2 regions of the Pseudomonas sp. 5Ae-yellow genome follow, and region 1 is predicted to be linked to the other one. Evidence: riboswitches for the same ligand, from Rfam matches in the RefSeq annotation. Region 1 holds a riboswitch; the other holds the start of a gene.
What was found. A riboswitch is a leader RNA that binds a small molecule or an ion and turns the genes downstream of it on or off. The one in region 1 is predicted to bind cobalamin.
Positions count from the first base shown of each region.

Region 1 (9,816 bases):
GTGTCCATAAAGTCTGCACGCCACTGCAGCTCCATAGAGCGGGAGCGCTCTGGATCGAGATCAGGATTGCCACCCCAGCCGGGCGGGGCATACAGGTCGTTGAAGGTCGGCGCACGGAAAGCGGTGGCGTAGCTCAGTATCCACTGCTGGTTGTCACCGCTGGGTATGGCGAGTGCGGCGTTCCAGGTGTTGTGGTTGCCGAAATGCTGGTTATCGTCATGCCGCATTCCAAGCTCAGTGCTGAAGCTTTCGGTACTCCAGCTGTGTTGTGCAAATGCTCCCAGGTTCTCGCGGCGAGTCTTGCTATAAGCGTTAGTTGCATCCAGTCGGTCCCGTTGCCAGTCACTCCCGATATTGAGTTCCTGGTTGGCTGAAAGCTGAATCTGGTTCAGCCAGCTGGCTGAATGTCGGTAGGTGGCAATGCTGCCGTCGTTGGATCTGGATCCTACGGCTTTATTGCGATCTTCGCTGCGGCCCAGCTCAATACGGCTTTGCCATGTATCAGAGAGCCGGCCTTGCACATAGCCGTTATAGCCGCGCACACGGAACTGGTCTTCAGGAGTGCCGGGCATGACATCGTAAGCGTCGTCGTACTCGTTCTTGCCATTCTGTTCGTTGACGCTGACGCCAGCGCTCCAATCCTGATTGAAGTCATGGTCCAAACGCCCAAAAAAAGCTTTATTGCGTTGACCATCCGTATCACGGTCATTGCCTTGATTGTCTGCTGTCAGATCGAAGCCGTCTGATTCGTTCAGGCTGGCTCCTACTATAAAGCGAGTGTTCTGGTTGCCGCCGCTGATGTTGACGCTTCGTTCGTAGGTCTGGTTAGTGCCTGCGCCAAGACGCACGCTGGGCTGCAAGCCATTGCGTCCCTGGCGCGTAAATATCTGGATCACACCGCCCACCGCATCCGCGCCGTAGACAGAGGATCTGGGGCCACGAATGACTTCGACGCGCTCTATGTTGTCGATATTCAGATAGTCCAGCCGCGCTATGCCGGTGGTTGCAGAAGAAATTCGCTGACCATCAACCAGAACCAGAGTTTGCGCGGTATTACCGCCGCGAACGAAGTAGGCTGGAATGCCGCCGTTGCTGTTTTGTTGAACGCCCGGAACTCTGCGCAGAAGCTCTGGCACGCTGCGCGCCTGCAGCCGCTCGATATCGTTTCTGTCAAAGATGGTATTGGCAGACAGGACGGAGCTGCGAGGTTGCTCGATGCGTGACGCGGTAACAATGGTATCGGACAAGCCCAGCGTGTCGCTGGCTTGCGCAACGGCGCTGGCCAGCAGCGCTGGCAACAGGAGTAGAGCTGGTTTCATTCTGAATCCTCAAAAGTAATGCTTTTGAGGAGGGCGGGGAGTCAGGAGGGTGCCATGCAGTAGTGACCGGGCGACCACGCCGACCGGTGACGCCCTCCGCGACACCTCAGCAGAAACATTGCGCGCAAGCGGGCAGTGTTTCGCGCAATGGGCCGGTCTCCGGGCTCAAAGTCGGACTGCGATCGCCTTCCCGTGCGTTGCACAGTGGCATCTGATCAGCAGCTGCAGGCATGCCTGCGACTCTTTACCGTTGCGGGGGCAGCGTCGGACTTGAACCGACTTCCCGTTTCACCCGATCCGCGTGGCGGATCAGGCACCCAATGCGAGTACTAAGAACAGGGGCGGACTCTAGGGCTTTCAGGTGGGTGGGTCAAGCCCTTGGTCGGGCTCGGGGATAATGCTCAGGCGGCGGCGAATAGCGGCTTCAATACCCTCGGCATCCAGTCCGCATTCGGCCAGCATCTGCGCGGGCTTGGCATGCTCGACAAAGATATCCGGCAAGCCCAGGTTAAGCACAGGCGTGTTGATGCCTTCAGCTAGCAACCATTCATTGACCGCGCTGCCTGCACCGCCCATGACCGCGTTCTCTTCCAGCGTGACCAGTAACTTGTGGGTGGCACTCAGCTCGGCGATCAGTGTGGTGTCCAATGGTTTGACGAAGCGCATGTTGGCAACGCTGGCGTTCAGCTTTTCAGCGGCTATGAGCGCTTGCTGGTGCAGTGTGCCGAAACACAGAATAGCGACCTCTTGTCCTTTGCGAGTCATCACCCCCTTGCCAATTGGCAGGGTGTCCAGCGCAGGGTCAATCGGTGTGCCCGGGCCGGTACCGCGTGGATAGCGGACCGCCGCTGGACCCTCGTGCAGAAAACCGGTCGTCAGCATCTGCCGGGTCTCATTCTCATCGGCGGGGGCCATGATGACCATGTTGGGCAGGCAGCGCAGGAAGGACAGGTCGAAACTGCCGGCGTGAGTCGGACCGTCTTCACCGACCAGGCCAGCCCGGTCAATGGCAAAGAGTACATCCAGATTCTGCACGGCAACGTCATGCACAACCTGGTCGTAAGCGCGCTGCAAAAAGGTCGAGTAAATGGCAACCACCGGCTTGGCGCCTTCGCAGGCCATGCCTGCAGCCAGCGTGACGGCGTGCTGCTCGGCAATAGCGACGTCAAAATAGCGGTCGGGGTATTGCTCGCTGAAGGCAATCAGGTCAGAGCCTTCCTTCATCGCCGGCGTGATACCGATCAAGCGGGCATCCTGTGCGGCCATGTCGCACAGCCACTGGCCGAAAATGTTGGAAAATTTGGGCTTGCTGGCACCGCTGGGCGCTGCGGGCTTGGGTTCCAGTTTGGTGATCGCGTGGTAGCCAATAGGGTCGGCTTCCGCCGGTGAGAAGCCTTTGCCTTTTTGCGTTACCACGTGCAGAAACTGCGGGCCCTTGAGCTCACGCATGTTCTTCAGGGTGTTAACCAGGGTGGGCAGGTCGTGGCCGTCGATTGGGCCGATGTAATTCCAGCCCAGCTCTTCAAACAAGGTGCCCGGCACCAGCAGGCCCTTGGCGTGCTCTTCGGTCTTGCGCGCCAGCTCCATTGCCTGCGGGATCATGGACAGGACTTTTTTGCTGCCTTCGCGCATGTGCGAGTAGGTGCGGCTGGACAGAATCTTGGCCAGGTAGTTGGACAGGCCGCCGACGTTGCGCGATATCGACATATCGTTGTCATTCAACACCACCAGCATATTGGCCTTCGCGTCGCTGGCGTGGTTCAGCGCCTCAAATGCCATGCCGGCAGTGAGAGCACCATCGCCAATGACGGCAACGGTACGGCGGTCCAGCCCTTGCAGGTTGGCGGCAATTGCCATGCCTAGCGCGGCGCTGATTGAGGTGCTGGAGTGGCCAACACCAAAGGTGTCGTAAGGGCTTTCTACCCGGCGCGGAAAGGCTGCGAGGCCTTCTTTCTGGCGCAGACTGGCCATGCGTTCACGGCGGCCAGTGAGAATCTTGTGCGGGTAAGCCTGGTGGCCGACATCCCATACCAGTCTGTCTTCAGGCGTGTGGTAGGCATAGTGCAGCGCGATGGTCAGCTCAATTACGCCTAGCCCGGCGCCAAAGTGACCACCCGTTTGACCGACGCTCCAGAGCAAAAACGCGCGCAGCTCGTCCGCTAGAACAGGCAGGCGGCTTTCATCCAGCTCACGCAGTTGGGCTGTGTCATCAAGACTGTCCAGCAGCGGGGTACTGGGGCGTTGGTGCGGTATTTCGTGGAACGTGCTAGGCATCAAAAAGGCTCTGAGTGCCATGAAACATGGCAGGTGAACAAGTGCCCAGTTTAACCGATGCACCCCGATTGCCCAACACCAACGACCCGTGGATCAAAAACGGCGTTGCACTATGTAGTCTGCCAGTTGTTTTAACTGGATGGCGTTGTCGCCCAATGGTTGCAAGGCGGCGACGGCTTGGTCGCGCAGCTGCTGGGCCAGCTGATGCGCGCCAGCAAGGCCGAGTAACGCAGGGTAGGTGGGCTTGTCACGGGCGATATCGGCGCCCTGTTGCTTGCCCAATACGCTGGTTTCGCTCTCGATATCGAGAATGTCGTCCTGCACCTGAAAGGCCAGGCCGATACAGTCGGCGTAGACTTCAAGTGTTTGTAGTTGCTCGCTGCTCGCACGCTCGCTGGCGAGCGCGCCGAGTTGGATGCTGGCGCTGATCAGTGCGCCGGTCTTGTGGCGATGCATCAGCTCCAGGGTGGTCTGATCGATTTTCTCGCCGACGGCGCCCAGGTCGATCGCTTGCCCGCCAACCATGCCTTGAGGGCCAGCGGACCGGGCCAGGGTTTGTACCATCTGCAAGCGGGTAGCCGGTTGCCATGTGCCGAGTTGGCTCAGCCAGTCGAAGGCCAGCGCCTGCAGCCCGTCACCGGCGAGAATCGCCGTGGCTTCGTCGAAGGCGCGATGGCAGGTAGGTTGGCCGCGGCGCAGATCGTCGTCGTCCATGGCGGGCAGGTCATCGTGAATCAGTGAGTAGGCGTGGATAAGCTCGACGGCACCGGCGGCCGGATCGGCGGCGTCCTGATTGCCGCCAAGTGCCTCACAGCTGGCATAGCACAGCAGCGGGCGCACGCGTTTACCGCCATTAACCACGCTGTAACGCATGGCAGCGTACAGACGTTCGAGTCTGGGCTGGGGCGTACTCAGCTGGCTTAGCAAAAATTGGTTGATGCGAGCCTGGCAGTGATCGAGGTAGGCGGTAAATCCACTGCTCATTCAGCGGGGCCGTCAAAAGGTTCGGTTGTTAGCTCGCCGTTTTTTTCAACCAGCTGCTGTACCTTCTGCTCGGCTTGGCTAAGGGCCTGTTGGCAGTCGCGGGTGAGTACGACGCCTTGCTCAAAGGCGCTGAGCGATTCTTCCAGGCTGAGGTCACCACTTTCCAGGCGCTCGACCAGCGTCTGCAGTGAGCCAAGGGACTGTTCAAAGTCCACGGCGGTTTTTTTCCGGGCCATCTGCTACCTCGTCTGGAGATCAATAAAACCGCTGAACATTACCCAAGGCCGGGGGCGGGGTCAATCGACTGTGCCGCTCCGGCCTGGCCTGCTAGAAATCACCCCAGCGTTGCTGGGCCATACTTAGTGCTACTACCGGCGCTGTTTCGGTACGCAGTACCCTTGGTCCGAAGCGGGCGGCAACAAAGCCGCTGGTTTCCGCCTGCTGAATCTCGTCGCTGCTCAGTCCACCTTCGGGGCCAATCAGTAGCGCCATCGACTGCGGGCGCGGCAATGCGTCAAGGTCCTGGTTTGTGCGGTGGTGCAGTACCAGTTTCAAGTCGGCCTGGAGCGGGCTTAACCAGTCGCGCAGCGCGGTTGGCGGGTGTATTGTCGGCACCACGCTGCGTCCGCATTGCTCGCAGGCGCTCACCGCCACCTGCTGCCAATGGGCCTGGCGTTTGTCTGCCCGTTCGCCCTGCAGTTTGACCTCGCAGCGCTCGGTGAACAGCGGAGTGATTTCATTCACGCCCAGTTCAACGGCTTTCTGAATCGCCCAGTCCATGCGCTCGCCGCGGGACATGGCTTGACCCAGATGAGTCTGCAGCGGCGATTCGCTCATGCCTACAATCGCTGCATCAAGTGTGACGACGACTTCGCGCTTGCCCGCCGCGACGACCTCGCCGGGCCACTCCTGACCACTGCCGTTGAATAACTGCACGGGCGCACCCGGCCCCAGCCGGAGCACACGGGCGATGTAATGGGCTACGTCACCGGTCAGGGTCTGCTCGCCCTGACTCAGTGGTGCGTCTAGATAAAAACGAGAAACGCGCACCGATTCAGTCTCGCGTCGCCAGCTGAATACCTTCCCAGGCGACGCTGGCCAGATGGTCGATCTGATCTGGCGTGATCACGTAGGGCGGCATGAAATAGACCACGCTGCCGAGTGGGCGCAGCATCGCCTCGTTTTTCAGCGCGTGCTGATACACCCGAATACCGCGCCGCTCCTGCCAGGGGTAGGCCTCTTTGGTGGCTTTGTTCTTGACCATTTCGATGGCCAGCACCATGCCGGTCTGACGCACTTCTGCAACGTGAGGGTGATCAGCAAAGTGTGCGGTTGCTTTCGCCATGTGAGCCGACAGTGACTTATTGGCTTCGATCACGTTGTCGCGCTCCAGCAGATCCAGCGTCGCCAGTGCGGCGGCGCAGGCCAGTGGGTTGCCGGTGTAACTATGTGAGTGCAGGAAGGCGCGCATGCTCTCGTAATCGTCGTAGAAGGCCTGATAAATCTTGTCGTTGGTCATGCACACGGCCATCGGCAGGTAGCCGGCGGTCAATGCCTTGGACAGACAGAGAAAGTCAGGGGCGATATCGGCTTGCTCACAGGCGAATAGACTGCCGGTCCGGCCAAAGCCAACCGCAATCTCGTCGTGAATCAGGTGCACGCCGTAGCGATCGCAGGCTTCGCGCAGCAGTTTGAGGTACACGGGGTGATACATGCGCATGCCGCCAGCGCACTGGATCAGCGGCTCGACTATGACGGCGGCCACTTCTTCATGATTCTGCTCCAGCGCCTTTTCCATGTGCGCGAACATCTTGCGGCTGTGCTCTTCCCAGCTCTCGCCTTCCTCGCGGTCATAGCAGTCAGGGGAGGGAACCGTGATCACTTCCATCAGCAGTGGTTGATAGGTTTCCTTGTACAGCGCGACGTCACCCACTGCGAGCGCAGCCAGGGTTTCGCCGTGATAGCTGTTGGATAGAGTGATAAAGCGTTTTTTCTCGGGCTTGCCGGTGTTAAGCCAGTAGTGAAAGCTCATCTTCAGCGCAACTTCGATGCACGATGAGCCGTTGTCCGCGTAAAAGCAGCGCGTCAGGGAGGCAGGTGTCATTTTCACCAGACGCTCGGACAGCTCGATCACTGGCGGGTGGCTGAAGCCGGCGAGAATAACGTGCTCAAGGGTGTCGAGCTGATCCTTGATGCGCTGATTGATATAGGGGTTGGCGTGGCCAAAGATATTGACCCACCAGGAGCTGACCGCGTCCATGTAGCGGTTGCCTTCGAAGTCGTGCAACCAGATGCCCTCACCGCGCTGGATAGGGATGACCGGCATGTGTTCATGGTCTTTCATCTGGGTGCAGGGGTGCCAAAGCACCGAGATGTCACGTTGCATCCAATCGTTATTCAAGCCCATGTTTACCTCGTAGTAAGAATCCGTAGTCGCTGAATTGTACATGAGGCCGGGCCTAGCTGCCGAGAGTGTGGCAGCCGTTGGCGCTGCCCACCGGCTCGAAGGCCTGGTGGACAGCTAGGGCGGCTCAACGAGTGCCGTAGACCACCATGGTCTTGCCCTTGACGTCGATCAAGCCTTGTTCTTCCAGGCTCTTGAGCACGCGGCCGACCATTTCTCGTGAACAGCCGACAATGCGGCCGATTTCCTGACGAGTGATCTTGATCTGCATGCCGTCAGGGTGAGTCATGGCGTCGGGCTGTTTGCATAGCTCCAGCAGGGTGCCGGCAACTCGTCCGGTGACGTCAAGGAACGCCAGGTCACCCATCTTGCGGGTAGTGGCATGCAGGCGCTCGGCCATCTGTTTGCCAACCGCATAGAGCAACTCGGTATCGCGCTGAGTCAGTTCGCGGAATTTCGCGTAGCTGATCTCAGCCACCTCGCACTCGACTTTGGCGCGTACCCAGGCAGTGCGGTCGTGTGGCGCGGGTGTCATGTCGAACAGGCCCATCTCGCCGAAGAAGTCGCCCTGATTCAAGTAGGCAATGATCATTTCGCGGCCCTGATCATCTTCAATCAGAATGGTGACCGAGCCCTTGATTATGTAGAACAGGCTGTCGGATTGGTCGCCCGCGTGTATCACTGTACTGCGTGCCGAAAACCGGCGTCGATGGCAATGGGCAAGGAATGCATCGAGATTTTTTATTTTAGGTGTGAGGGTGATAGAAACCATTAAACGTGTCCTGGGCGTAGTCGCGCGAACCGAAGATGCAGTGCATCGATGTCAGCCTCAGCAGAGACCAACGGGGAGTATGTCCAGTTTTTCCGATGATGGCCAGTGTGGCAGGCTGTCGCGTAGTGGCTGTGGTACTCTGCGCCTCATCTGAGGCGATTGAGTGGCAGGAAAGATAGATGAAAGCGCATATCAAGTGGGTTGATGGAGCCATGTTTTTGGGCGAGTCAGGTAGTGGCCATACAGTGGTAATGGACGGCCCTGAAGAGTCGGGTGGTCGCAATATGGGTATTCGTCCGATGGAGACCGTGTTGGTCGGTCTTGGTGGCTGCGCCAGCTATGATGTCGTGAGTATTCTGAAAAAATCGCGCCAGGATATTCGCGATGTGCACACTCTGTTGGATGCCGAGCGGGCCGATACCGAGCCCAAGGTATTTACCAAGATCCATCTGCATTTTGTAGTAAAAGGCAAGAATCTGAAGGAAGTGCACGTCAAGCGCGCGGTTGAACTCTCTGCGGAGAAATACTGTTCAGCGTCGATCCTGATGGGCCGTGCGGGGGTTGAAGTTACGCACGATTACGAGATTGTTGAGATTGACTAGAGCGGGTGCGCATTGGCTATAGGAGGCGCTTGGCACAGTCGGCCTGCTCAATGGCGAGTCAGGCCCTTCTGGTTTCCCTCGCCAGCGCTAACATGGTTTTTTCATCAATCGCCAAGGAAAGGAGTAAGACAATGCGTGTGGTGTTTCTCGTCGGCAAGTTGCTGACCCTGGCTTTTTGGCTGGTGGTTGCCCTTAGCCTTCTGGGCCTGGTTCAGGTTCCTGATCCGCAGCGCCTGAACTGGTTGGCACTGGCCATCGTGCTAATCCACCTGGTTGAGTGGGGCTTGGTGGGTAAACAGCTGAAGACGCTGGGCTCACCGCTAAAGCAGTTCGCCCTGGTCATGTTGTTTGGCGTCTTCCATGTCAAGGCGCCGGATACCCGCGCAGCGCTGAATCAGGCTTTGTAGGTCGCCTTGGTCATGACCTTGGACATCAGCGTCATGGCCTGTTTTACCGGCGCAGGAAATATGGCGCCGCCCGCCTCCAATGCCTGATTGCCGTGCTCGATTTCGTCCTCGCGCATTTGTTCAAGAATGGCGCGTGACTTGATGTCTTCTTCCGGTAGCTGGTTCAGGTGGTCGTCCAGATGGCGTTCAACCAGTTGCTCGGTAGCCGCCACGAAGCCAAGACTGACGCGATCACTGATCAGACCGGCTGCGGCGCCAACACCAAATGACAAACCATAAAATAACGGATTGAATACGCTGGTCCGGCTATGCAGCTCGGTCAGGCGTTGTTCGCACCATGTCAGGTGGTCGATTTCTTCGGCTGCGGCATGTTCCATCTTTTCGCGCACATCGGGTAGCTTCGCGGTCAGCGCTTGCCCCTGATAAAGCGCTTGTGCACAGACTTCGCCGGTGTGGTTGATGCGCATCAGGCCCGCGATATGTTTGCGCTCTTCCTCGTGCATGGGCACATTGGCCAAGTGCTGGGCCGGTGATGGCCGGTTCGGCTGGGCCGCGCCTGGTATCAGCGTACGCAATGACTGATCGGCCTGGTTCAGCAGCCGATCAAGAAAGCTGTAATGACGTGATGTGCTCATTGTCTGTTCCTCGGTGGCAAGTGCAACGTGCAGGAAGCGGGTATTGGAATCGCGTTTCAGGTCAGTGCTTAGCCCGGAGGCCAAGACAGCTGACGCTGACCAAGTACGTGCAGATGAATATGGTAGACCGTTTGGCCGCCCTGTTCGTTGCAATTGAATACGGTACGAAAGCCCGCCTCGCAGCCCAACTCTTTTGCCAGCTTTTGCGCGGTAAAAATCAAGTGCCCAACAAGCGCACTGTCGTCCTCAGTCATGTCATTCAAAGTGGCGATGTGCTTTTTCGGGATGACCAGAAAGTGCACCGGCGCTTGTGGATTGATGTCATGAAAGGCGAAGCTGTGCTCGTCTTCGTATATCTTTTTTGACGGAATCTTGCCGTCTATGATCTTGCAGAACAGGCAGTCCACGCTGAGCTCCTT
Region 1 covers NZ_JACGWE010000039.1:8,963-18,778, reverse strand. The annotation lists gene H4J77_RS16330 (TonB-dependent receptor domain-containing protein) at 1-1,319, opposite strand, end outside; cobalamin riboswitch at 1,452-1,655, opposite strand; gene dxs (1-deoxy-D-xylulose-5-phosphate synthase) at 1,677-3,593, opposite strand; gene H4J77_RS16320 (polyprenyl synthetase family protein) at 3,687-4,577, opposite strand; gene H4J77_RS16315 (exodeoxyribonuclease VII small subunit) at 4,574-4,813, opposite strand; gene H4J77_RS16310 (16S rRNA (uracil(1498)-N(3))-methyltransferase) at 4,905-5,627, opposite strand; gene H4J77_RS16305 (adenosylmethionine--8-amino-7-oxononanoate transaminase) at 5,632-6,984, opposite strand; gene crp (cAMP-activated global transcriptional regulator CRP) at 7,109-7,753, opposite strand; gene H4J77_RS16295 (OsmC family protein) at 7,933-8,355, shown strand; gene H4J77_RS16290 (DUF1145 domain-containing protein) at 8,487-8,762, shown strand; gene coq7 (2-polyprenyl-3-methyl-6-methoxy-1,4-benzoquinone monooxygenase) at 8,750-9,397, opposite strand; gene H4J77_RS16280 (histidine triad nucleotide-binding protein) at 9,466-9,804, opposite strand.

Region 2 (9,816 bases), on a different contig from region 1:
TTACCTTTATCGTGCTGTCGGTTATCTATGTGGCTATTCAGGCGGTTAGCGTATGGCTTGCCTCGATATTCGGTTTTGCTGGTGTGGAGTCCAAGAAGGCCTGGTTCTACACGCATAAATTTAATAATGCGGCTGAACTTGAACGCTGGATGGAGACGCAACGTACAAAAATTGCGGCGCATGCAGATCATAAACTGCGCATGCTACAGATGAAGTTGGCTAAGCGAACGACTACTAATAGTGCGGTGCAGACCGCCATTAGTGGTGCGCAATCACGTGACTTTAACGCCTATGTAGTGCGTATGAGAGCTGAAGCCAGTACCCATCAGACGCAGCCAAGCCCTAGTTCGTTTGCGTCAGCGGTTGAGGCTAGCCCCTTGGCCGAACCGGCGGCACCGAAACCGCTTGCTGTAGAGCAGTCTGCCCCCACTGCGGCGCCAGTGCAGCAGACACTGGAGGCATCCCCTGCTGAGGACGCATTGGCGGGCCTGCGCAATAAGGATTTGACTGCATTCAGCGACGAGCAACTGCGCACTGTATGCACTGCCAAAGGCTATGACTTTGCTGCCGTGGCTAGCTTGCGTGCGGATCAACAGTTGCTGAAAGACTTTGATGAGGCATAAATCGATGAATTTCAAGCTGATTACTGCCTGCTTGCTTGGATTTTCATGTTATGCCAATGGGTCTGAGCGTAATGACATTCCGGACTGTTACCAACACGCTAACGTAGAGGAGTTTCGTCAGCCGGGTAGTGGCCGGCAACTAACGGTTATTGTTGATCAAACAGTCTTGATGCCAGAAAGTATTCAGCGGGCCGCGTGGGGGCAAATTGATCGATTCGTGGCGTCAGGCGATGAAGTCAAACTCTACAGTTTTTCGGCTTTTTTGCCCTCCCAGTTTATGCAGCTTCAGTTCTCCGGTGAGCTGAACTCGCCGCTTCCTGAGGCGGTACGAGATGACGTTGGCATGCAGTCGTTGAGAGCCTTCGATGCTTGCGTTAGCGAACAGAGAGCCTTTTTCCAAAAGCGTTTCGGGCGTGAGTTTGTGGCAGTTCTGAGGGCTGCTTCAGAAGATATACCGCGCAGTGAGATATTCCACTCGCTGCGTGATATTGGTTCAGATTTGAAATCCTCACCCGCCCGCGAGCGAGTGATTTTACTTATGTCTGACATGCTCGAAAATAGCGACTTCGGGTCCTTCTATGCCAACCGTCGTATCCGTGATCTCAATCCTCAAGCGGAGCTGGATAAAGTGGCGAGTGTCCAACTCTTTGCTGATTTGGATGGCGCGCGAGTCTATGTTGCCGGTGCTGGCCTGATTACCAAGGATGTAAACCAGGCTTACCGTTCAGGTCGAACGATTGAGCTGCTTGAGGCCTTTTGGCATGGCTACTTTAACGGGTCGAACGCCGAGCTGGTCGCGTTTGGCGCGCCGTCCCTAAACGTCGATATCAAATAATCTTGCTATGGCCAAGCCAGGCTGAGCCTGCGTTTGGCTTTAGTGGGTAGTGCACACTGTCGAGCCCTCGAAAGTGGTGCGCGCGTTACGCCAGTGCCGCATTTAGAGCGGTCAACCACGGCGGTTGACGCTTATCAGCAAAGTCTCTACTCTTCACGCCTGCTTCAGGTTCCCTCTTTTCGCAGAGGGTGAAACTGGGAAGCCGGTGCGTCTGCCCAGCAGACAATTCCGGCGCTGCCCCCGCAACGGTAAGCGATGTTCGCCTCATGGCGATGCGCCTGATGACACCACTGTGCTGTTCATGCATGGGAAGGTTCAGGCCGCAGGATCTATTGATCCGCTCGTAAGCCCGGAGACCGGCCTGTCGCGATTCACAACAGTGCGGTGGGCGCTGTAGGTGCGCGGCCCCTCTATGCTTGTTGCCGTTCCCCTGCCTCCGTCACTGTTATTCTCAGTCAGTGTCGTGCGGGTGGGTACGACGGAGCAATTACGCAGTATGAAAACCTTTTTACGTGCCCCTTTGGCACTGGCCCTGTGCGGCCTGTCTTCTCTTTCCCTTGCCGATACGCTCAGCCTGAATGACCAGGTTGTGACCGCAACGCGCACCAGTCAATCCAATAGCATTGCGGCGACCAGCGTGTTTGATCGCGCCGACATTGAGCGCTTGCAGGCGACCAGCGTGGATCAGGTATTGCGCCGCGTCCCGGGTATCAGCATTACCAACAACGGTGGGCCGGGCAAGGCTATGACCCTCAGTATTCGTGGCACCAGCAAATCGCACGTGCTGGTGTTGATCGATGGCGTTCGTATGGGCTCTGCTACCTCGGGTGTTGCGGCGCTGCAGAATCTGCCGGTAGAGCAAATTGAGCGTATTGAGGTAGTTCGTGGCCCTCGCTCCAGCCTGTATGGCGCAGACGCCATTGGCGGTGTTATTCAGGTCTTTACCCGCAAGGGCGAGGATGGCGGTATCACCCCCTATTTCTCTACGACAGTGGGCAGTGCCCAGCATCTTGGCGGAACGGCGGGTGTTTCCGGCGGTACTGATGATGCATGGTACAACCTGGGCATCAGTAGCCTGAAAACCGAAGGTATCGATGCTCGCCCCTCCAGGGAGCGGGACCATGACGGTTATCGTGAGTTGTCAGGTAGTCTCTCGGGTGGCTATCGCTTTGCTAACGGTCTGCTGATCGACGCTCACTTGCTGCAGGTTGAGTCGCATAACGACTATGACTCTGGTACTGATGCCAATGCTGATGATGTGCTCAGGGTGTATGGCGCTCGTGCGCGCTTTGCGCTGGCGAGCTTCTGGGATGTGACACTGCAGGCCGGTCGCAGCGAGGAGCAGAACGATAATTTTAAAGGCAGTACGTTCAACTCACGTTATGACACTCAGCGCGATAGCTTCAGTTGGCAGAATGATTTGCATCTGGCCGATAACCAGTTGCTGACACTTGGCTATGACTGGCTTGAAGACGAAATCAGCAGCAGTGTCAGCTATCCGGAAAAGGGCCGCTATAACCACGGTCTGTTTGCACAGTACCTGGGACAGGCCGGCCGGCATGACTGGCAGGTCAGCTTGCGCCACGACGATAACGAAGCCTATGGCGAGCACACCACAGGAAGCCTGGGTTATGGCTTTGCGTTGACCGACAGTGTCAGCTTTGCTGCCAGTTACGGCACGGCTTTCAACGCTCCCACCTTTAACCAGCTGTATTACCCCAGCTTCGGTAACCCCGATATTCAGGCTGAAACCGCGAAAAACCTTGAGGTTGGACTGCGCGGCCAGCATAGCTGGGGCAGTTGGTCGGCCAATGCATTCAAGAACGATATCGATGACATGATCTCGACCGTGACTGTTGGCGGCGTCTCGCTGGCCGAAAACGTTGATAAGGCAGAGATCAAAGGCCTTGAGTTCGAGGTGCTTACCCAACAATTGGGCTGGAACTGGCAAGCCAACCTGACGTTGCAGGACCCAAAAAATCGCTCGCACAAAACCACCGATGGTGACCTGATCAGGCGTACGCCTGAGCAGATATTCAACCTGGATGTGGATCGTCGCTTTGGTCGCATCGGTCTGGGTGCCACTGTGCATGCAGAAGGGCGGCGCTGGGAGAATACGTCCAATACCGAAGATTTACCGGGTTACAACACCGTTGACCTGCGGGCTGAATATTGGCTGAGCCATGCATGGCGAGTGCAGGCACAGGTCACCAACCTGTTTGATACCGATTATGAAACTGCCGCAACCTACCAGCAGCCAGGCCGCGCGGGGTATCTGACCCTGCGTTATCAGGCGATGTAGGTTCGACGGTTCGATTTCGCATGCCGTCTCAAGGGGAGTCGGCAGCATGGGACGTCTGTGGTCGAAACGGCCGCAGACGTTTTGCTGTTTTAACGAGGAGAATGAATATGCTGAACCTGTCGAGAACGACCCAGCTTTATATCGGTATCGCGCTGATGGCACTGATGGCCATGACGCGGGGTAGTCACTTCCCGCTACACAATCTGCCGAGTGCATCATGGGCGGTCTTTTTTCTCGCGGGTGTGTTGCTGCGACCTAAATGGGTGTTTCCGTTGTTGTTTGCTGAAGCGACCATCATTGATGTGCTCTCGGTCGGCTGGATCAACGCCGGACATCACTGCATGACCGTGGCTTACTGGATGCTGGTTCCGGCCTATGCTGCCTTGTGGTTTGGTGGCCGCCTGTACGCTGGCTGGCATCGCGATCAAGCTGGCTCACTGGCGGTTCTGGTACCGGTGATGGCACTGAGTGCTCTGGTTTGCAACGTGCTTTCCAGTGGTGGGTTCTATTTTTTCTCTGGACGTTACGAGGCGCCTACCGTCGCTGGCATGGTTGAGCGTATCGGTCACTACTACCCGCAGTACCTGAGCTCGTTAGCGCTCTACGTCGGTATTGCTGTCGTGCTGTACGTGGGCGCGCGCAGTGCGCAGTTGCTCATGTCCAACAAGAGCCATCAGGCATGAGTGAGCAGGATCAGGGGCGTGATGAGCGCCATCGCCAGCGCATGCAGCGCAAGAAGGCGGTGGTGGATGAAAAGATCGCCACCGCCCAGCAAGAGCGCGGTGTACTCCTGGTGAATACCGGCAACGGCAAGGGCAAAAGCAGCTCAGGCTTTGGTATGGCTGCACGAGCGCTGGGCCATGGGATGCGTGTCGGTATTGTGCAGTTTATCAAGGGTGCCAAGAGCACCGGCGAAGAGAATTTCTTTCGGCGCTTTCCGGACGAAGTACGCTATCACGTGATGGGCGCGGGCTTTACCTGGGAGACGCAGGATCGCCAGGATGACATCGTCAAGGCCGAGGCGGCCTGGGCCGTCGCCGTCGAATTGATGCGCGATCCCGAGGTGTCACTGGTGCTGCTCGACGAACTGAATATCGCTCTCAAATACGGCTATTTGCAGCTGGATCAGGTGATCGCCGATATTCAGGCAAGGCCTGCTCATCAGCATGTGGTGGTTACCGGTCGAGGGGCGCCGCCAGCACTGGTTGAGGCAGCCGATACCGTGACGGATATGGGCGTGGTTAAACATGCTTTCAAGGCCGGTATCAAAGCGCAGAAGGGAGTTGAGTTTTGACTACAAGACAGTGCCCGGCGGTATTGATCGCCGCACCTGCCTCGGGGCAGGGCAAAACCACCGTCACCGCGGCGCTGGCGCGCAGACATCGCCAGCTTGGCCGCAAGGTGCGGGTGTTCAAGTGTGGCCCGGACTTCCTTGATCCGATGATTCTTGAAGTGGCCAGCGGCGCCCCGGTGCACCAACTGGATTTATGGATGGTAGGGCTGGAACAATCGCAGCGCCTGCTCTGGGAAGCGGCGGGTGAGGCTGACCTGATTTTGATTGAAGGTGTCATGGGGCTATTTGACGGTACACCGTCCGCTGCTGATTTGGCGCGTCAGTTTGGCGTCCCCGTGCTGGGCGTAATTGATGGCTCGGGTATGGCCCAAACCTTCGCCGCCATGGCCTTTGGCTTGGCCCATTTCCAACCGGATCTGGCGTTTGCCGGCATTCTGGCCAACAAACTGGGCAGTGCCCGGCATGCCGAGATCTTGCGTGACAGCCTGCCAGCGGACATCCGCTGGTTTGGTGGTTTGCCGCGTTCGCCCGACATTGCCTTGCCCAGCCGCCACCTGGGGCTGGTGCAGGCCGATGAATTGGCCGATCTTGATGCCCGGCTGAATGAGGCAGCCGCAGCGTTGGCGGATAGCGTAGATGATGCCTTGCCAGCGCCGGTTAGATTTGTCGCGCCGCAGGTGCAGTCTTTGGAGCCGCTGCTGGCAGGTGTCCGTATTGGCGTGGCACGTGACAGTGCTTTTGCCTTTGTCTACCAGGCGAATCTTCAACTGCTGCGCGCATTGGGCGCCGAGCTGGTGTTCTTCTCGCCAATGCATGATACGCATCTGCCCGCGGTCGATAGCCTATACCTACCGGGCGGCTACCCCGAGTTACACGCCGCGCAGCTGGCCGGCAACAAAGCGATGCAGGCGGAGATCGCCGAACATCATCTGCAGGGTAAGCCGTTAGTGGCAGAGTGCGGTGGCATGCTGTATCTGCTCGATAGTCTGACGGACCTGCAGGGCGAGCGGTTTGCCATGGCGGGCCTGCTTAGCGGTGATGCGGTGATGCAGAAGCGCTTGGCTGCACTTGCTTTACAGGCGGTGGAGCTGCCGGAAGGCAAGCTGCATGGCCACACCTTTCACCATTCACAGTTAACCACTGAGATGCAGCCGCTGGTGCGCGGCGAGTGCCCCAACTATCGGCGCACGGCTGAGGCGGTTTATCGCATTGAGCGCCTGACCGCGTCCTATGTGCATTTTTATCTGCCGGGTAATCCGCAGGCTGCTGCGGCCCTGTTTCGTCCGTGAGTGACGATCACGCCTATTCCTCCGCCGAACGCGACGCGGTTTATCGGGCGATTCGTGAGCGCCGAGATATGCGTCACTTTATCGGCGGAGTGGTGCCTGATGCGTTATTGCAACGGTTGCTGCAGGCGGCGCACCACGCGCCCAGCGTTGGCCTGATGCAGCCTTGGCGGTTTGTTCGGGTGCGTCAGCAGGCGCTGCGTGAGCAGATACATCAACTGGTAGAGACCGAGCGACTGGCGACCGCCGAGGCTTTGGGCGTGCGCTCGGAGGAGTTCATGCAACTGAAAGTACAGGGCGTGCTCGACTGCGCCGAGGTACTGGTCGCGGCGCTGCCCGAGGGGCGCGAGGCGCACGTATTTGGCCGCCGTACCTTGCCGGAGATGGACCTGGCCTCACTTTCCTGCGCTATTCAGAACCTGTGGCTGGCAGCGCGCGCAGAGGGCCTGGGCATGGGCTGGGTCTCGTTATTTGAGCCGAAAGCGTTGGCTGACTTGCTGCAGATGCCGCCGGGTGCCAAGCCGGTGGCGATACTTTGTTTGGGCCCGGTTGCCGAGTTCTACGCTCAGCCGATGCTGGTGCAAGAAGAGTGGGCCGATGCCCGGCCGTTATCGGAGTTGCTGTTTTGCGATCAATGGGGAGCGACCGAATGAGTGAATGCATAGCCCTGGGTGGCCCGCAGCGCATCGTTTGTCTGTCTACGGAAACCTGCGAAGTGCTGTATCACCTGGGTGAGCAGCAGCGGATTGTCGGCATTTCCGGTTTTACCGTAAGACCGCCGCAAGCGCGGAAGGAGAAGCCCAAGGTGGCGGCTTTTACCTCGGCGAAAAGCGAAGAGATTCTGGCGCTTGAGCCTGATCTGGTGCTCGGTTACTGCGACCTGCAGGCCGGTATTCTTGCCGACCTGGCGCGTGAGGGCTTGGAGGTGCATCTGTTCAATCAACGCAGTATTGCCGGTATTTTGCGCATGATCTCGACCTTGGGTGCCCTGGTGGGCGCGCACGAGCGCACGGCCCAGCTGATCGCGGAGCTGGAGGAGGGGTTGTTGCAGGCACGCAATGCGGGTTGCCGCGAAGGGCGTCGTCCCCGCGTCTACTTTGAAGAGTGGAATGATCCGCTAATATCCGGCATAGGCTGGGTGAGCGAGTTGATTGAGCTCGCCGGAGGCGAAGACTGTTTCGCCGAGCTGGCGAGCAAGCCCAGTGCCAAAGAACGAATTATCAGCGATCCGCAGGAGGTGGTAAGGCGCGCGCCGGATATCATCATCGGTTCCTGGTGCGGCAAACGGTTTCGGCCGGAGCAGGTGCAGGAGCGTGCGGGCTGGCAGAGTATCCCCGCGGTCCAATCCGGGCAGTTGCATGAGGTCAAGTCTGCCGACATTTTACAACCCGGTATAGGCGCACTGACCGATGGTTTGCAGCACCTTTCGCGCATTATTCGCAACTGGCACGCTGCGTGAGCGCCTTGCTGGCCGCGGCCATACTGGGCGTCTTGCTGGATCGCTTGCTGGGAGAGCCGGTCCGCTGGCATCCGCTGGTTGGCTTTGGTCGCTGGGTACAGTTTCTGGAGCAGCGTCTCAATCAACCGCACAGCATCGCCAAAGGGGCCCTGGCCTGGTGTTTGGCTGTGCTTCCGTTAACGCTTGTGGTCTATGGCTTGGTGCAACTGCCCTGGTTTGGCTGGGCGTTCTCGGTGCTATGTCTTTATCTGTGCCTGGGCGGACAAAGCCTGGTCGCCCATGCCAAGCCGATAGCGGCGGCACTGCAGCAAGGCAACTTGCCCCTGGCACGTGAGCTGGTGGGGCGCATTGTGAGCCGGGATACCAGCCAGCTGGACGAGCAGGGCATAGCCAAAGCGACAGTAGAGTCGGTGTTGGAGAATGGCAGTGATGCGGTCTTTGCCGCGTTATTCTGGTTTTTGCTGCTGGGCGCTCCCGGAGTGGTCTTGTACCGCTTGAGCAATACCCTCGATGCTATGTGGGGCTACCGCACACCGCGCTTTCTGTTATTTGGCCGCGTGGCCGCCAGAATGGATGACGTGCTGAATTACCTGCCGGCTCGTTTGGTTGCTCTGAGCTATAGCCTCTGTGGCAATCTGAGCCGCGGTCTGCATTGTTGGCAAGCCCAGGCTGCCGCATGGGATAGCCCCAATGCCGGTCCGGTGATGGCCGCTGGAGCCGGTGCGCTGGAGTTGCAACTGGGCGGTGCGGCGGTTTATCACGGCAAACTGACTGAACGCCCGCCGCTGGGCATAGATGATGCGCCCAGGGCAGAGGACATCCTGCGCGCTTTGCAGTTGGTTCGCCGCAGTCTGGTGCTCTGGTCGCTGCTGCTAGTGCTGTTATGGGGGGCAAGTCATGCTTGAACACGGCGGACGCTTGCAACATGCAGCCAGCGAGTTCGGCGTGCCGCTTGAGCAATGGCTCGACTTGTCTACCGGGCTCGCGCCCTATCACTGGCCCGTACCCGCGTTGCCACAGTCAGTCTGGAGCCGCCTGCCTGAAACCGGGGACGGACTCAGTCAGCAGGCGCAAGACTATTATGGCGCACCTCACGCGTTGCCAGTAGCAGGTTCGCAGGCGGCCATTCAGGCGCTGCCGACACTGCGCAAACCTTGCCGCGTGGGGATTCTGGAACCGACCTACGCCGAGCATCGTCTGGCCTGGGAGCGCGCTGGTCACCAGCTGGTCAGCGTGACCACGGAGCTGCTGCCAGCCTGTCTTGATCAACTGGATGTGCTGGTGGTGGTCAACCCCAACAACCCAACCGGACAATTGCTGAATAGCGAACTGCTGCTGAATTGGCACCAGCGTCTGGTCAGCCGGGGTGGATGGTTAGTGGTTGATGAGGCCTTTATGGACCCGACGCCGGAATACAGCCTATCGGCGCATAGTCATGCTCCCGGTTTGATCGTATTGCGCTCGCTCGGCAAATTTTTCGGTCTGGCAGGCCTGCGTCTGGGCTTTGTACTGGCAGAGGAACAATTGTTGGCAGTACTTGAAGAGCGGCTCGGTCCGTGGGCGGTGAGTGGACCTGCGCGTGCGGTAGGCCGGTCCGTGCTGGCAGACCGGCTGACTCAACAGTTGTGGCGCAGTCGTTTGCATATGGATAGCCAGCGTCTGCGACGTTTGCTGGACGCGGTCGGGTTAGCGTCGGGTGCCGGCTGCGGCTTGTTTCAATGGCGTCTCTTGGGACAGCAGCCGGCGCAGCAACTTTACAAGGACTTGGCCAGTCGCGGTGTACTGGTGCGCGTGTTTAACGAGCTGGGCGGGCTGAGATTTGGTTTGCCGCGCTCGGAAGCGCAGTGGCAGCGTCTGGAAAGTGCCTTACGAGACAGCATGAAGGAGTTGGCATGGGCAGTTTGATGGTGCAGGGCACTACCTCGGATGCGGGCAAAAGCACGCTGGTCAGTGCACTCTGTCGCTGGCTGGTACGCCAGGGCGTGGCTGTCGCGCCGTTCAAGCCGCAAAACATGGC
Region 2 covers NZ_JACGWE010000020.1:536-10,351, forward strand. The annotation lists partial or broken gene H4J77_RS12775 (SPOR domain-containing protein) at 1-623, shown strand, start outside; gene H4J77_RS12780 (hypothetical protein) at 628-1,458, shown strand; cobalamin riboswitch at 1,608-1,838, shown strand; gene btuB (TonB-dependent vitamin B12 receptor) at 1,955-3,760, shown strand; gene H4J77_RS12790 (hypothetical protein) at 3,868-4,443, shown strand; gene cobO (cob(I)yrinic acid a,c-diamide adenosyltransferase) at 4,440-5,054, shown strand; gene H4J77_RS12800 (cobyrinate a,c-diamide synthase) at 5,051-6,343, shown strand; gene bluB (5,6-dimethylbenzimidazole synthase) at 6,340-6,993, shown strand; gene H4J77_RS12810 (cobalamin-binding protein) at 6,990-7,799, shown strand; gene cbiB (adenosylcobinamide-phosphate synthase CbiB) at 7,796-8,704, shown strand; gene cobD (threonine-phosphate decarboxylase CobD) at 8,697-9,704, shown strand; gene H4J77_RS12825 (cobyric acid synthase) at 9,692-9,816, shown strand, end outside.
Region 2: linked by a shared signal. The riboswitch ahead of btuB (TonB-dependent vitamin B12 receptor) and the one ahead of H4J77_RS16330 (TonB-dependent receptor domain-containing protein) in region 1 are both predicted to bind cobalamin.